Indioceanicola profundi: one gene and its partner. The protein of the gene in region 1 binds, or shares a complex with, the protein of each later gene. Links are inferred from orthologs where the notes say so. Each region holds a gene or a part of one and is shown in the gene's direction. Other genes may lie near its edges.

What was found.
Region 2: the proteins of secG (region 1) and secY are in contact, whole or in part, in a crystal structure (PDB 5AWW), measured with the Thermus thermophilus proteins. The link is inferred for Indioceanicola profundi from one-to-one orthologs. Residues at the interface, in WP_223903268.1 of Thermus thermophilus: Tyr5, Ile9, Tyr12, Leu13, Ala16, Leu19, Val20, Val23, Leu24, Gln26, Glu27, Pro28, Gln30, Gly31, Ala32, Asp34, Leu35, Met36, Gly37, Gly38, Ser39, Ala40, Asp41, Leu42, Phe43, Ala45, Arg46, Val48, Tyr53, Thr56; in WP_096411648.1 of Thermus thermophilus: Leu14, Gln16, Arg17, Phe20, Ile34, Pro35, Pro37, Ile72, Arg108, Arg109, Asn112, Gln113, Arg116, Ile117, Ile120, Pro145, Gly146, Trp147, Phe152, Phe155, Val156, Val159, Thr160, Val162, Ala163, Gly164, Ala166, Leu167, Trp170, Glu173.

The regions. Positions count from the first base shown.
Region 1 is NZ_CP030126.1:1,367,319-1,375,560, reverse strand. Bases 4,883-7,847 are described here. They hold secG (preprotein translocase subunit SecG), read left to right. Parts: upstream 4,883-6,181; coding sequence 6,182-6,514; downstream 6,515-7,847. Other genes in these bases: DOL89_RS06490 (CTP synthase), read left to right, coding at 6,624-7,847; tpiA (triose-phosphate isomerase), read left to right, coding at 5,266-6,021; DOL89_RS06505 (SurA N-terminal domain-containing protein), read right to left, coding at 4,883-5,049. Also shown: cueR (Cu(I)-responsive transcriptional regulator), read left to right, coding at 1-238; DOL89_RS25475 (divergent polysaccharide deacetylase family protein), read left to right, coding at 637-1,335; DOL89_RS06515 (heavy-metal-associated domain-containing protein), read left to right, coding at 1,373-1,576; trpE (anthranilate synthase component I), read right to left, coding at 1,638-3,161; more of DOL89_RS06505, read right to left, coding at 3,166-4,882; more of DOL89_RS06490, read left to right, coding at 7,848-8,242. UniProt on the Bacillus subtilis protein: Involved in protein export. Participates in an early event of protein translocation.
Region 2 is NZ_CP030126.1:400,381-408,535, forward strand. Bases 4,294-7,171 are described here. They hold secY (preprotein translocase subunit SecY), read left to right. Parts: upstream 4,294-5,001; coding sequence 5,002-6,342; downstream 6,343-7,171. Other genes in these bases: rpmD (50S ribosomal protein L30), read left to right, coding at 4,294-4,341; rplO (50S ribosomal protein L15), read left to right, coding at 4,378-4,857; DOL89_RS01990 (adenylate kinase), read left to right, coding at 6,339-6,986. Also shown: rplP (50S ribosomal protein L16), read left to right, coding at 1-172; rpmC (50S ribosomal protein L29), read left to right, coding at 169-375; rpsQ (30S ribosomal protein S17), read left to right, coding at 390-644; rplN (50S ribosomal protein L14), read left to right, coding at 657-1,025; rplX (50S ribosomal protein L24), read left to right, coding at 1,022-1,342; rplE (50S ribosomal protein L5), read left to right, coding at 1,351-1,893; rpsN (30S ribosomal protein S14), read left to right, coding at 1,914-2,219; rpsH (30S ribosomal protein S8), read left to right, coding at 2,236-2,634; rplF (50S ribosomal protein L6), read left to right, coding at 2,646-3,179; rplR (50S ribosomal protein L18), read left to right, coding at 3,190-3,552; rpsE (30S ribosomal protein S5), read left to right, coding at 3,563-4,153; more of rpmD, read left to right, coding at 4,150-4,293; rpsM (30S ribosomal protein S13), read left to right, coding at 7,339-7,707; rpsK (30S ribosomal protein S11), read left to right, coding at 7,720-8,118. UniProt on the Bacillus subtilis protein: The central subunit of the protein translocation channel SecYEG. Consists of two halves formed by TMs 1-5 and 6-10.

The DNA.
Region 1 (8,242 bases):
CCTTCTGGCGCTCTGGCAGGACCGCAACCGCGCGTCCGCCGATGTGCGCCGGATGGCGGAACGGCATGTGGCGGAGGTCGATGCGCGGATCGAAGAGTTGCGCAGCCTGCGCGGCACTCTGACCCGCCTAATCGATCAGTGTCACGGGGATGAGCGTCCCGACTGTCCGATCCTGGAGACGCTGTCTACCGGCCGTGACTGCCACAGCTCCCGCGGTTCCGCGGACGGTCACTCATGACCGCGCGTCGTCTGCCACCGAAACGCCGCCCAGCGAAGTCCAGTAAGTGTGCTTCCGCCGGATCGCAGAAGATCGCTATCGGCGCTCTGCTGGCGTTTGCCGGCCTTGTCGTCGTGCTCGCGTTGTTCGGCGGCGAAGGGCTTGGTCCGGAAACGGCGTCCACGCCGGCATCGCGCGTCGCCACCGCCATACCCCCCCAGCCAGTGAGCCGGCCCGGCCCAGCGCCGTCACCTCCACGCGCCGCGGCACCAGCACCGGAGAAGCACCGTGAGGCGGAGCCGACGCGGCCCGCAGACGATGCGGCAGGGACCCAGAAACCGCCTCCGGTTTCCGCGGCCAAGCCTGCGCAGCAGGTTGCCGCCTTACGTCCGCCCGCACCCGAACGTCAGCCGGAGCAGGTGAAACCGGCGCCGGTCGAGGGGCGGCCACGGATCGTCATCGTCATCGACGATATGGGGCTGGACCGGCGCCGGAGTAGCCGGATCGTGGAGCTGCCCGGTCCCCTGACCCTGGCTTGGCTTCCCTACGCCAAGCAACTGCCGGTGCAGACCGAGGCGGCACGTAAGGCGGGACATGAGTTGATCGTGCATGTGCCCATGCAGCCGGACGGCCCCAACGATCCCGGCCCGAATGCCCTGATGACAGGCTTGCCCGAAGCGGAGATACGGCGGCGGCTCGGAATCGGCCTGTCTGCCTTCCATGGATATGTCGGCATCAATAATCACATGGGCAGCCGCTTTACTGCCGATGCGGCAGGGATGAACGTTGTGCTGGATGAGCTTGCGCAACGCGGGCTGCTGTTCCTGGACAGTCGCACCACGGGAGCATCCGCCGTCGCCAGCATCGGTTCCCACCACAGCCTGCCCCTGGCAGCCCGCGACGTCTTCCTGGATCATGAGCAGACGCCGGCCTTCCTGGCGCAGGCCCTGGCCAGGACCGAAGCCATTGCCCGGCAGAATGGCGTCGCAATTGCCATTGGTCACCCGCACGACGTGACCGCCGCGGCCCTTGAGGCGTGGTTGCCGACGTTGGAGAAAAAGGGATTTCAACTGGTTCCAGTCAGCGCCGTGGCGAAGGTGCAGCGCCCGGCCTCCTGAGCGGTTGAACAACTGGAATCGCACAGGAGGAAATGGAATGAGTGTTGCGTACAAGGTCGGCGGCATGACCTGCGATGGTTGCGCCAACGCCATCAGCCGCGCCATCGAGGGACGCTCGAATTCCACCCGCGCATTGGTGGATTTGAAGGCCGGAATTGTCCATGTCGAAGGTTCCGCCTCCGAGGAAGAGGTGAGGGAAGCGATCGAGGATGCCGGCTTCGACTTCAATGGTGCGGCATAGAGGTTGGTAGGCTTCGGATAGCGGCGTGCCGCAGGCATTCGGAATGCCGCTATCCGTGCTGTTAAAGGTTCCCGGATTCCCGGCGTTCGGCGGCGAAGCGCACCGCTTCCTCGGCAGCCTTGAACAGGGCCTTGGCTTTGCTCACCGTCTCCTGATATTCGGCCTCGGGCTCGCTGTCCGCCACAACCCCGCCGCCGGCCTGCACGTACATCGTCCCGTCCTTGATCACCGCCGTGCGTAGGGCGATGCAGGTATCCATGGTCCCGTTTGCGGCGAAATAGCCGATACAGCCGCCATAGATGCCCCGACGGGTCTTCTCCAACTCGTCGATGATCTCCATAGCCCGGATTTTCGGCGCGCCGGAGACGGTTCCAGCCGGGAATCCGGCGGACAGGGCATCGATAGCTGTGAAGCTGGGATCGACCTCTCCCTCCACATTGGAGACGATGTGCATGACGTGGGAATAGTACTCGATGGTGAAGCGCTCGGTGACCCGCACGGTCCCAGTCTTTGCTACACGGCCCACATCGTTGCGGCCCAGGTCGAGCAGCATGAGATGCTCAGCCAGTTCCTTTGGATCGGACAGCAGATCTTCGGCCAGCACCTTGTCCTCGGCCGCGTCCTTGCCGCGGCGGCGAGTGCCCGCGATCGGGCGGATGGTGACCGTGTTATCGCGTAGCCGGACCAGGATTTCCGGGCTGGAGCCGACTACCGCCACATTGCCGAAATCAAGGAAGAACAGGAACGGGGAGGGGTTCAGGCGCCGCAGGGCCCGGTACAGGGCGAATGCCGGAAGCTGGAACGGCACGGAGAAGCGCTGACTCGGCACCACCTGGAAGATGTCGCCGGCACGGATATACTCCTTCGCGCGCTCCACAATGGCGTCATACTCTTCCCGCGTGGTGTTGGACGTCGGAGCCGGCAGCGCGGAGACATCCATTGTGGTCTCATGCGCGGCCGGAACGGGACCCTCAAGCGCAGCCACGGCTTCAGCTAATCGCTCACAGGCCTGCTGATAGGCATGGTCTGGATCGTGGCCCGGCGCTGGCCGGACCGGGGTTACCACGGTGATGACATTGTCGATGCCGTCGAAGATCGCCATGACCGTCGGACGGATCAGGACGGCATCATCCAGATTCAGCTCATCCGGATTGCCATCCGGAAGCCGCTCCATCAACCGGACCATATCGTAGCCCAGATAGCCGAACAGGCCCGCAGACATGGGCGGCAGCTCACGCGGCAGATCGATGCGGGACTCGTCCAGCAGCGATGCGAGCGCCTTCAATGGCGGTTCGTGACACGGCTCGAACAGGCTCGGGTCGGACGCAGCTTGCCGGTTGATCTCTGCCTTGGTGCCGCGGCTCCGCCAGATCAGATCGGGCTTCAGCCCGATCAGCGAATAACGTCCGCGCACGGACCCGCCTGTGACGCTTTCCAGAAGGAACGCGTTGGGGCGTCCCTGTGCCAGTTTCAGAAAGGCGGAGACAGGCGTGTCCAGGTCGCTGACCAGCCGGGTCCAGACCACCTGGGACGTTCCGGCCGCGTAACCTTCCTTGAATGCCGACGCCTCAGGGTAAGTGCGCACCGTTCTACTCCTGCTGACGGAAGAGGCTGTCGATCACGGCCCGGTTTTCCTGCACGTCGTAGCGGCCGCGCAGACCCGTCAGATACTGGGTGATGATATCGTCGGCAATTGCGTCCTTGGCGGCGGTCCGAAGCTGGGCGACCTGCGCAGCGCCGAGGACCGGATCAGCGGGGACGATCTCCACCAGGCGAGCGACGGACTGGCCCTCCGCAGTCGGAACGGCAGCGACCTCCCCGGTTCCGAGCTCGAACAGCTTTTCGCGAAGCGCCGGCGCGATTGGCCCCGTCAACTGTCCCTCACGGGTCAGCGGCTCGGTGCGCACATAGGTCGCGCCGGGCAACTCGGCCGCGAGGTCAGCGGGGTCGGCGCCTTCGCGCAGGCGAGTGGCCAGTTCCTCGGCCTTTGCCGCTGCTGCCTCGTTCCGGCGCTCGGCCTTCCAATCTGCGATGACTTGGTCACGAACCTCGCCCAGCGGACGCAGGGCGGGCGGCTCCACGTTTTCGACCTGAATGGCGAAATAGCTGCTCTCGCCGGATTCGACCAGGTTGCTCGTCTCGCCGGACTGGAGGGTAAAGGCGCGCTCCAGCACCTGAGGCAGATTAGCGGGACCCTCTGCCTGCACGCCGTCCTTCGTCCTGCCCTGGGCGTCCACGCCCTGCAGGCGCACCACGTTAGCACCCACGGCTTCGGCCGCTTCGGGCAGGGTCGCGCCTGAGGCCAAGCGGTCATCCATCGTATTGGCCACCTCGAAAAGCCGATCGATGGCCTTCTCGCGTCGGACGTCGGCGGTCAGTTGCTCACGCACCTGCTCCAGCGTCTGCTCGCCGCCGGGAGCGACACTCCGCACCGTGAAGACATGCCAGCCGAAGGGGCTTTCCACCGGGCCCCCGATAGCGCCGACCTCTGCCGCGAACACTGGCTCCACCAGCTCTTCCGTCAGGCCTTCGCGGGTGGTCTCCGGCAGCTCGACCGTTTCCAACCCCGCGGCGGCAGCGGCGTCCTCCAGCGTCTGACCACCGGCGGTCGCCTCAATGATCCTGCGCGCTGTTTCCTCGTCGGCGGCGACGACCTGCACCAGATCGCGCTTTTCCGGGGTAATGAATTCGTAGCTGCGCGCCTCATAGGCTTCCTGCAGCTCCTCGTCCGACACGGAAATGCCGTCCGTCAAGTCCTCGGCCGACAGGGTGGCGACCATCAGGGTGCGGAATTCAGGGGCCGTATAACGGGTGGAATTCTGCTCATGATAGGCGGTCAGCGCGGCATCGTCCGGGGCCGCCGGTTCCGGCAGCGCAGAGGCGGGTACGTTGATGACGTCAGCGATCCGACGCTCCCCGCGATAGAGGAACAGCGCGCTGGCCAGCGCCTCCGGGGCCGTCGCCCCGCTGCCGACCGCGCCCACGAGCTGGCTCCGGGCCACATCGCCGCGAATCTGGTCGACGAACGACTGCTCGGTGAAGCCGTTCTGCCGAAGCACGTACCGCATCACATCAGGATCGAACTGCCCGAACTGGTTCTGGAAGGCGGGCACATTGCGCACCTGCTCCACGACGGCCTCATCCCCGACGCGAAGTCCAATATCCGCAGCGGCCTGGGTCAGCAGCGCACGCTGGACAACCTGTCGCACCGTCTGGTCCACCAGACCGAGCTGGATGGCCTGGGCATCGGTGAACTGAGGGCCGAAGACCTGGCGCAGGCGGTTTACCTCGCGGCGGAACTCCGTGCTGAGTTGTTCCGGCGGGATGGCGACGTCGCCGACCTCGACAGCATTCCGGCTGGTCCAGCCGGACGTCACGTCGCCGATGCCCCAGACGCCGAAGCTGAGGATCAGGAGCAGGAACAGGATCTTGACGACCCAGGAGCCGGCGGTGCTGCGGAGAGTTTGGAGCATGGGAGGTGACTTGCGATCTCAGATCAGAAGGAAAGAGCCGGCCCTGAAGCCAGACGCATCGGGTCCGCCGAAAGCGGCGCATCATAGAAGCGGCCTGCCGGTGCGGCAAGCCACACCCGGTATAGGAGCGGTGCGGGTGGAATTCCAGCCCTGCGGCTGGTAAGGGATGCGCGGAATGCGCAGGAATAATCGATAAGGACGATGAGGAGGAACGGAATGGCAGCGCGGCGCCCACTGATCGCCGGAAACTGGAAGATGAACGGCCTCCGCGCCGACGGGACGGCTTTGGCCGCAGCCCTGGTTCAGCGGCTGAAAAAAGCCGACACGGCGCGATTCGACATGCTGATCTGTCCGCCCGCTACGCTGATCGCGCCTGTGGGGCAGGTCCTCGAAGGTTCAATCCTGGCGCTCGGCGGCCAGGACTGCCATGCGGCGGAGAAGGGCGCCCATACCGGCGACATTAGCGCCGCCATGCTGGCCGATCTGGGGTGTCGCTATGTCATCGTCGGCCACTCCGAACGCCGGCAGGACCACGGCGAAAGCGACGCAACGGTCCGCGCAAAGGCTGCAGCAGCTCACAAAGCCGGCCTGATCGCCATTGTCTGTGTCGGCGAGACCGAGGGGCAGCGTGATGCGGGCGAGGCCGAGTCCGTCGTCACGGGACAGCTCAAGGGCTCCATCCCGGACGGAGCCACGGCGGAGAATACCGTCATCGCCTATGAGCCGGTCTGGGCAATCGGTACAGGCCGTACGCCGACCAATGCGGACATAGCCGCCATGCACGCCAATATCCGCACCAGCCTGTCCGGGCTCGTTGCAAGCGCCGACGGCGTGCGCATTTTATACGGCGGGTCGGTGAAGCCGGGCAACGCGGCTGAAATTCTGGCGATTGACGATGTGGACGGGGCGCTGGTCGGCGGCGCCAGCCTGAAGGATGAAGACTTCTGGGGCATTGCTGCATCTTGTCGCTAGCATCCGGCGCGCTGAGCGGGTAAACAACCCGCCCGACGACATGATTTGTGACAGGGCCGGTTGCCCCGAGAGGCAGCCGGTTCCTATGCGTGTTCGCAGGAACATGTTGGCTTGATGCCCGGATGACGGGCGGTTGAACGGGTCTTTCGAGGGAACGGGTATGGAAACGGTGGTTCTGGTCATCCACCTGCTGATCGCCATGGCGCTGGTCGGTGTGGTTCTCATCCAGAAGTCCGAAGGCGGCGGTCTCGGCATGGGCGGCGGCAACATGGGCGGCATGATGACCACCCGCGGAAGCGCCAATCTGCTGACCCGCGCCACCGCTCTCCTGGCCGCAGCTTTCTTCGCCACCAGCCTGATCCTTGCGATTCTGGCCGGCAACGCGTCGCGCACGGATTCGATCTTTGATCGAGTGCCCGCCGCCGCGCCGGAAGCGCCTTCGGAGGCGCCCGCTCCGGCGCCGGCCGAACCCTCGGTCCCCGTCGGGGAATGAGTCGTAGGGCGGCAATACACGTCAGAGGCGGCGCTCGAGCCGCCTCTTCTTTTTGGGGGGCCGGCAGAAGTCTGGCCCGGGTTTCTCGATTCGGATAGACTGGGCTTCCATGACGCGCTTCATCTTCATCACCGGCGGCGTGGTTTCTTCCCTGGGCAAGGGGCTGGCTTCCGCCGCGCTCGGGGCCTTGCTGCAGGCCCGCGGCTATAAAGTCCGCCTGCGCAAGCTGGACCCGTACCTGAACGTCGATCCCGGCACGATGAGCCCGTATCAGCACGGTGAGGTCTTCGTCACCGATGACGGTGCGGAGACTGACCTGGATCTGGGCCATTATGAGCGCTTCACCGGCGTTCACACCCGGCAGTCGGACAACGTGACCACCGGTCGGATTTACTCCACCGTGATCGCGAAGGAACGCCGGGGCGAGTATCTGGGCGGCACCGTGCAGGTGATTCCGCACATCACGGACGCTATCAAGGAATTCATCCAGGCCGACCTGACGGACGAGGATTTCGTCCTCTGCGAGGTGGGCGGCACGGTGGGCGATATCGAATCGCTTCCCTTCCTGGAGGCCATCCGCCAGTTCGGGAACGAGGTGGGGCATGAGCGAGCCCTGTTCGTTCACGTCACCCTGCTGCCCTACATCCCGGCTGCGGGCGAACTGAAGACCAAACCGACCCAGCACTCCGTGAAGGAGCTGCTGTCCGTCGGTATCCAGCCCCAGATGCTGCTCTGCCGAGCCGACCGGGAAATCCCGGACAATGAGCGCCGTAAGATCGCCCTGTTCTGCAACATCCAGAAGGAGCGCGTGATCGCCGCCCTGGATGTGGACACTATCTATCAGGTGCCGATCAGCTATCACGAGCAGGGTTTCGACGATCAGGTGCTGAAGGCCTTCGGCCTGCCGGTGCAGGGCGAACCCGATCTCTCCCGCTGGGAAGAGATCGTCCGCCGCGTCCGCCATCCGGAGGGCGAGGTCACGATCGCCGTGGTCGGCAAGTACACGAGCCTGCTCGATGCCTACAAGTCGCTGGGCGAAGCGCTGACCCACGGCGCTATCGCCAACAATGTGAAGGTCAAGCTCGACTGGATCGATGCCGAAATCTTTGAGAGCGGGCAGGCGATCCAGCGGCTGGAAGAGGTCGACGGCATCCTTGTTCCGGGCGGCTTCGGCGAGCGCGGGACGGAGGGGAAGATCAAGGCCGCCCAGTTCGCGCGTGAGCACAAGATTCCCTATTTCGGCATCTGCTTCGGCATGCAGATGGCAGTGATCGAGGCCAGCCGACATCTGGCCGGCCTGGACCATGCCGGCTCCAGCGAGTTCGGCAAGCCCGACCCGGCCGTGGTCGGCCTGATGACCGAATGGGTGAAGGGCAACCAGCTTGAGAAGCGCATCGCCGGCGGCGACCTCGGCGGCACCATGCGGCTGGGCGCCTATGCCTGTCACCTGGTGCCCGGCACGAAAGTGCGCGACATCTACGGCGCCGACGTGATCGAGGAGCGGCACCGCCACCGCTACGAGGTCAATATCGATTTCAAGCAGAAGCTCGAGAATGTCGGGATGAAGTTCTCCGGCCTGTCTCCGGATGGCGTGCTGCCGGAGATTGTGGAACTGCCGGATCACCCCTGGTTCATCGGCGTCCAGTTCCATCCGGAGCTGAAGTCCAAGCCGTTCGAGCCTCACCCGCTGTTCACCAGCTTTATCCGGGCAGCGATCGAGCAGAGCCG
Region 2 (8,155 bases), 960 kb from region 1 along the record:
CGGTAAGGGTTCGCCGGAGTTCTGGGCGGCCCGGGTGCATCCCGGCCGCATCATGTTCGAGCTGGACGGCGTCCCGGCGGATCTCGCCAAGCGCGCGTTCGAGCTTGCGGCAGCCAAGCTGCCGATCAAGGTTCGTATGGTCACCCGTCTGGGTGAGGGGGGTGAGGCATGACGAAGGCGACTGACTTCCGCGCCAAGAGCCAGGATGAGCTGAACGATCAGCTCATCCAGCTCAAGAAGGAGCAGTTCAACCTGCGCTTCCAGCGGGCCTCCGGCCAGCTGGAGAACACGGCGCGGGTCCGGCAGGTGCGTCGCGACATCGCGCGCATCAAGACCATCCTGGGCGAGCGGGCGACCGCTTCGTCCGCGTCCTGATAGGGGAGTGTGGAATGCCCCGTCGCGTTCTGCAGGGTACTGTCGTGAGCGACAAGGGCGACAAGACGATTGTCGTCCTGGTCGAGCGTCGCGTCATGCACCCGCTCTACAAGAAGTTCATCAAGCAGTCCAAGAAGTACGCCGCCCACGACGAGGCGAACGCGCACAAGATCGGCGATACCGTCCAGATCATCGAGTGCGCGCCGATCTCCAAGCGGAAGCGGTGGACTGTCGTGACCGAGGCCGCTCAGGCGGCATCCGCTGAATAAGGAAAGCATCACATGATTCAGATGCAAACCAACCTGGAGGTCGCGGACAACAGCGGCGCGCGCCGGGTGCAGTGCATCAAGGTGCTGGGCGGCGCCGGGCGCCGCTTCGCATCGGTGGGCGACATCATCGTCGTCTCCGTCAAGGAGGCGATTCCGCGTGGCCGCGTGAAGAAGGGTGACGTGCATCGCGCCGTCATCGTCCGCACGGCCAAGGAGATCCGCCGCACCGATGGCACCGCCATCCGCTTCGACCGCAACGCCGCCGTGCTGATCAACAAGCAGGGCGAGCCGATCGGGACCCGCATCTTCGGGCCCGTGACCCGCGAGCTGCGCGCGAAGAAGTACATGAAGATCATCAGCCTGGCGCCGGAGGTGCTCTGATGGCCGCGAAGATCCGCAAGGGCGACAAGGTCGCCGTGCTGACCGGCAAGGACAAGGGCAAGACCGGTGAGGTCATTGAGGTCCTGCCGACCGAGAACCGCGTGAAGGTCCGGGGTGTGAACCTGGTGAAGAAGCACCAGCGCCAGACCCAGTTCCAGCAGGGCGGCATCGTGGAGATCGAGGCTCCGCTGCACGTTTCCAACGTGGCGCACATCGATCCCAAGACCAACAAGCCGACCCGTGTCGGCTTCCGGACCCTGGAAGACGGCCGCAAGGTCCGTTTCGCCAAGGGCTCCGGCGAAGTCATCGATGTGTGAGGCGCGCCATGGCTGCTCGACTTAAAGATCATTATGAGAAGGTCGTCCGCGGGAAGCTGAAGGAAGAATTCGGCTACGCGAACGACATGATGGTGCCGCGCCTGGATAAGATCGTGATCAACATCGGCGTCGGTGAGGCCGTTGGCGACAGCAAGAAGATCCAGGCCGCCGTGTCCGAACTCGCCGCCATCTCCGGCCAGAAGCCGGTGGTGACCAAGGCCCGGAAGTCCATCGCCCAGTTCAAGCTGCGCGAAGGCATGCCGATCGGCTGCAAGGTGACCCTGCGCCGCGACCGCATGTACGAGTTCCTCGACCGTCTGGTGACGATTGCCCTGCCGCGTGTCCGCGACTTCCGCGGCATCCCGGGCAACAGCTTCGACGGCCGTGGCAACTACGCCATGGGTCTGAAAGAGCAGATCATCTTCCCCGAAATCGACTACGACAAAGTCGATGGCATCCGGGGCATGGACATCATTTTCGTCACCACGGCGAAGACCGACAAGGAGGCCAAGAGCCTTCTGAAGGCCTTCGACATGCCGTTCGCCGGCTGAGTGGCAGGAGGTATCTGACCATGGCGAAGACTAGCGCCGTCGAGAAGAACAAGCGCCGCGCCCGTATGGCGAAGCAGCAGGCTCCGAAGCGGAACGCCCTCAAGGCGATCGCCCGGAACCGCGAGCTGCCGCCCGAGGAGCGCTTTGCCGCTGTTCTCAAGCTTGCCGAACTGCCGCGCAACGGTAGCAAGGTCCGCGTCCGCAATCGCTGCGAGATGACGGGCCGGCCGCGCGCCACGTACCGCAAGTTCCGCCTCTCCCGTGTCATCCTGCGCGATCTGGCCCATGCCGGCCAGATCCCGGGCATGACCAAGTCCAGCTGGTAATTGGAGGATCGGGGTAATGTCTCTGAGCGATCCCCTGGGCGATATGCTGACCCGTATTCGTAACGGTCAGAAGGCCCGTATGCAGGCGGTCGTGAGCCCGGCCTCCAAGCTTCGCACCAACGTTCTCGAGGTGTTGAAGCGCGAAGGTTACATCCGCGGCTACACGGTGGACGACGTCCGTCCCGGTGTGAAGAACCTTCGCATCGAGCTGAAGTATCACGAGGGCGAGCCGGTCATTAAGGAGATCCACCGGGTCTCCAAGCCGGGCCGCCGCGTCTATTCGAAGATCGCCGATCTGACCCGTTTCTATAACGGGCTCGGCATCTCGATCCTGTCGACGCCGCGTGGCGTCATGTCCGATGCGGAAGCCCGCGCCGCCAATGTCGGCGGCGAGGTCCTCTGCAAAGTGTTCTAAGGAGTGCGGCCATGTCGCGTATCGGAAAGCATCCGGTGCCCGTCCCGGCCGGCGTGACCGTCACGGTCACCGGTCAAACGGTCACCGCCAAGGGCAAGCTGGGCCAGCTCAGCGCCGTCCTTGTCGACGAGATCCTGGCAAAGCTGGAGGACGGCCATGTCGTCATCCAGCCGCGCAACGATAGCGTCCGCGCTCGTCAGAACTGGGCCACGCAGCGCACCGTGGTGAACAACCTGGTGAACGGTGTGAACACCGGCTTCACCCGGAACCTCGAGATCAATGGCGTCGGCTACAAGGCCGCCGTGCAGGGCAAGGAGCTCGTGCTGAACCTCGGTTTCAGCCACGACATCCGCTACCCGATCCCTGAGGGAATCACCATCAAGTGCGACCGCCCGACCGCGGTGTCCATCTCGGGCGCCGACAAGCAGCAGGTCGGCCAGATCGCCGCGGAGATCCGTTCGTATCGTCCCCCCGAGCCCTACAAGGGCAAGGGCGTGAAGTACGATAACGAAGTGATCATCCGCAAAGAAGGCAAGAAGAAGTAAGGCGGACGACATGACCAAGCAGATGGATCTCAACGAGCGGCGCAAGCAGCGCGTCCGCGCCCGGATCCGGAAGTTCGCTGGCGGTCGCCCGCGGCTTTCCGTATTCCGGTCCAGCAAGCACATCTATGCCCAGATCATCGACGACACGGCGGGCCACACGCTCGCCGCGGCGTCCACCCTCGACAAGGACCTGCGGGATGCCTTGAAGACGGGTGCCGATATCGACGCGGCGAAGGCTGTCGGCAAGCTGATTGCCGAGCGCGCCACCGCGAAGGGCGTGAAGGACGTGGTGTTCGATCGCGGCGCTTACATCTTCCATGGCCGGGTCAAGGCCTTGGCCGATGCCGCGCGCGAAGCCGGCCTGCAGTTCTAAGGGGATAGATATGGCACGGAATGAGAGGGACGGCGGGTCCGAGCGCGGTCGCGATCGTGATCGCACTCCGCGCGAGCGCGAGGAGAGCGAGCTCGTAGAAAAGCTCGTCGGTATCAACCGCGTCGCCAAGGTGGTGAAGGGCGGCCGTCGCTTCGGCTTCGCCGCCATCGTCGTCGTCGGCGATGCAAAGGGCCGCGTCGGCGTCGGCGCCGGCAAGGCGCGTGAGGTCCCGGAGGCCATTCGCAAGGCCACCGACCAGGCCAAGCGCTCCATGATCCGCGTGCCGCTGCGCGAAGGCCGCACGCTGCACCATGACGTGTCGGGCCATTTCGGCGCCGGTCGCGTGGTGCTGCGCGCTGCCCCGGCCGGTACCGGCATCATCGCCGGCGGTCCGATGCGCGCGATCTTCGAGGCTCTGGGCGTGCAGGATGTGGTGACCAAGTCGGTCGGCACCTCCAACCCGCACAACATGATCAAGGCGACCTTCGACGCTCTGGCGCATTGCGTCAGCCCGCGGGCCGTGGCGGCCCGTCGTGGTCGCCGCGTCAGCGACATCCTCGGCAAGCGCGAGGGTGACGTTAAGGAAGGGGCTGCGGCATGAGCACGAAGAACACCATCGTCGTGACCCAGATCGGCAGCCCGATCGGTCGCAAGTCCGACCAGCGGGCGACCCTGATCGGTCTCGGTCTCAACAAGCTGCACCGCACCCGTGAGCTGGAGGATACTCCGGCTGTCCGCGGGATGATCTACAAGGTGCAGCACCTCGTGCGCGTCGAGGAGGCCTCGTAAGAGGCTTCCCCGATACGGCTTGAAGGAAACAGAACCATGAAGCTCAACGATCTTCGCGACAACCCGGGCGCCCGCAAGGAGCGTACCCGTGTCGGTCGCGGCATCGGCTCCGGCAAGGGCAAGACCGGCGGCCGCGGCGTGAAGGGTCAGAAGTCCCGTACCGGCGTGTCCATCCGGGGCTTCGAAGGCGGTCAGATGCCGCTGCACCGCCGTCTACCGAAGCGCGGGTTCAAGAACCCGTTCTCGAAGGACTACGCGGTCGTCAATCTCGGCACCATTCAGAAGGCCATCGATGCCGGTCGCCTGAATGCCGGCGAGACGGTCACCCACGAGGTGCTGAACAAGCTCGGTCTGGTGAGCGAGGCCCGTGACGGCCTGCGCCTGCTGGCCAAGGGCACGCTGACCTCCGCCGTCACCTTCGAGGTGGCTGGCGCATCCGCCGCGGCCATGGCCGCGGTGGAGAAGGCTGGCGGCAAGGTCAATCTGACCGCCGTTCCGGCCGCTGCCGCCGAGTAAGCAGGATAACGGCCGGCGCTTGAATTCAGGCGTCGGCCGTCTTCTATTCCGGTGGCCATTCTTTTTGGCATTCGACCTGTACGATGGTATGCCCCGTCGGCGATCCCCACCGGGCGGTCCCTGGGGCGATAAGGATCTCCGCACATGGCATCAGCCGCCGAGCAGCTTGCCGCGAATATTAATTTCGGTGCCTTCGCCAAGGCGACCGAACTGAAGAAGCGCATCTGGTTCACGCTGGGTGCGCTCATCGTCTATCGGCTGGGCACCTATATTCCGCTGCCCGGCATCGATGCCGGCGCCTTCGCGCAGTTCTTCCAGCAGCAGGCCGGCGGCATTCTGGGCATGTTCAACATGTTCGCCGGCGGCGCCGTCGAGCGCATGAGCATTTTCGCGCTCAACATCATGCCCTACATCTCCGCCTCCATCATCATCCAGCTCATGACGGCTGTTTCGCCGTCGTTGGAGCAGTTGAAGAAGGAAGGCGAGTCGGGCCGCAAGCGGCTCAACCAGTACACCCGCTACCTGACCGTCCTGCTGGCCCTGGTGCAGTCTTATGGCCTTGCCGTGGGGCTCGAGGGAATGGGCAGCGCCGGCAGCAGCGTGGTCATCGATGCCGGCTGGATGTTCCGCGCCTCGACCGTGATCACGATGGTCGGCGGCACCATGTTCCTGATGTGGTTGGGCGAGCAGATCACCGCCCGCGGCGTCGGCAACGGCATTTCGCTGATCATCTTCTCCGGCATCGTGGCTGCCCTGCCGGGCGCGTTCGCGCAGATGCTGGAACTGGGGCGCACCGGCGCCATGAGCGTCGGCTTCATCATCTTCATGCTGGTCATGGCCGTGGCCGTGATCGCCTTCATCGTGTTCATGGAGCGGGCACAGCGCCGGCTGCTGGTCCAGTATCCCAAGCGCCAGGTCGGCAACCGCATGTTCGGCGGCGAATCCTCGCACCTTCCGCTGAAGCTGAACACGGCCGGCGTGATCCCGCCGATCTTCGCCTCCTCGCTGCTGCTGCTGCCGCTGACCATGGCGCAGTTCGCCGGCCAGCAGGGCGGATGGATGGGGCAGGTGGCCGCCTATGTGCAGCATGGTCAGCCGCTCTACATGCTGCTCTACGCCGCCCTGATCATCTTCTTCTGCTTCTTCTACACGGCAATCGTCTTCAATCCGACGGAGACGGCGGAAAATCTGAAGAAGTATGGCGGCTTCATTCCGGGCATCCGTCCCGGCAAGAACACCGCAGACTACCTGGACTATGTGTTGACCCGGCTGACCGTGATCGGCGCGGCGTACCTCACCGTCGTGTGCCTGTTGCCTGAATTCCTCATCGCGGAATACGGCTTCATGTTCTACTTCGGCGGTACGAGCCTGCTGATCGTGGTGACGGTGACCCTGGACACAGTGGCGCAGATACACTCTCACCTCTTGGCTCACCAGTACGAAGGGCTTATCAAGAAAGCCAAACTTCGCGGGAGACGAGGATGAACCTGATTCTGCTGGGGCCGCCCGGCGCGGGGAAGGGAACGCAGGCGCAACGCCTTCAGGCCAAGTACGGCATGGTGCAGCTCTCCACGGGCGACATGCTTCGGGCCGTCGTGAAGAGCGGCACGCCGCTCGGGCAGAAGGCGGACTCGATCATGAAGGCCGGCCAACTTGTGCCGGACGAGGTCATGATCGAGATGATCTCCAACCGGATCGATGAGCCGGATGCCAAGGGCGGCTTCATCCTCGACGGCTTCCCCCGGACCGTGGTGCAGGCGGAAGCGCTGGACCGGATGCTGGAGGAGAAGGGGCTGAAGCTTCACCACGTCATCGAGATGGTGGTGGACGACACGGCCCTGACGGAACGCATCACAGGGCGCTTCACCTGCGCCAAGTGCGGGACCGGCTATCACGACAGCTTCAAGCGGCCGGCGGTGGAGAACACCTGCGACGTCTGCGGCTCTCATGAGTTCATGCGCCGCGCGGACGACAATGCGGAGACCGTCGGCAAGCGGCTGGAGGCGTACCACAAGCAGACCGCGCCCATTCTGCCCTATTACGCGGGCCGGGGCGTCCTGAAGCAGGTGGACGGCATGGCGGAGATCGACGAAGTCACGCGTCAGATCGAGACCATCATTCAGTCTTGAGGAATTGGCCCCGGAGAGAGGGGGCTGAAGGATTGCGCGGCCTGCGTCTACCGCATTGGTGGCAGGGCTGCGCAATTGGTTGACGGGGAGCGCGGCTTGGCTATACTCGCCGCCTTCGATCCCCAGGGACCGAGAGTGAGGACCGTCCGCATCATGCCCCCTGGCGATCTGCCGGGGCCAGGCAGGGTGGCGGGCGTGTTTGGTTTGGGTTTCCCCTTTAGGGGTTTCCTACGGTTGAGATGTCCCGAAGGCCGCTGGCCCGCCCTCTCCGGCGGGCGGATGGTCAGGCGGGGCGTGGACGTAGATCCGGCGCGGAGTGCCTCCGCGCCGCATTGAAACGAGGAGACTGCGCGTGGCGCGTATCGCTGGCGTCAACATCCCCACGCAGAAGCGTGTGGTGATCGCCCTTCAGTACATTCATGGCATCGGCGCGAAGTTCGCGACCGAGATCTGCGGCAAGGTCGGCATCCCCGCCGATCGCCGGGTTCATCAGCTGACCGACGACGAGGTGCTCCGCATCCGTGAGGTCATCGACGCCGACTACCGCGTCGAGGGCGATCTCCGTCGCCAGGTCGCTATGAACATCAAGCGGCTCATGGACATGGCCTGCTACCGTGGTCTGCGTCACCGTAAGAACCTGCCGGTTCGCGGTCAGCGCACCCACACCAACGCCCGTACCCGCAAGGGTCCGGCGAAGCCGATCGCCGGCAAGAAGAAGTAAGGATCAGCAGCCATGGCAAAGCCGTCCGCTTCCGCCGCGCGCGTCCGTCGCCGCGAGCGCAAGAACATTACTGCCGGCGTCGCGCATGTGAACGCCAGCTTCAACAACACCATGATCACCATCACCGACGCCCAGGGGAACACCATCTCCTGGTCCTCGTCCGGCATGATGGGCTTCAAGGGTTCCCGTAAGTCCACGCCCTATGCCGCCCAGATGGCGGCCGAGGACGCCGGCCGCAAGGCCCAGGAGCACGGGATGAAGACCCTTGAGGTTGAGGTGAAGGGTCCGGGTTCGGGCCGCGAGTCCGCCCTGCGCGCGCTGCAGGCCGTGGGCTTTCAGATCACCTCGATCCGCGACGTGACGCCGATCCCGCACAACGGCGTTCGCCCGCCGAAGAAGCGTCGCGTCTGATCCTGCGCGCTTGAGAGGTTCCATCCGGAACGCCGCC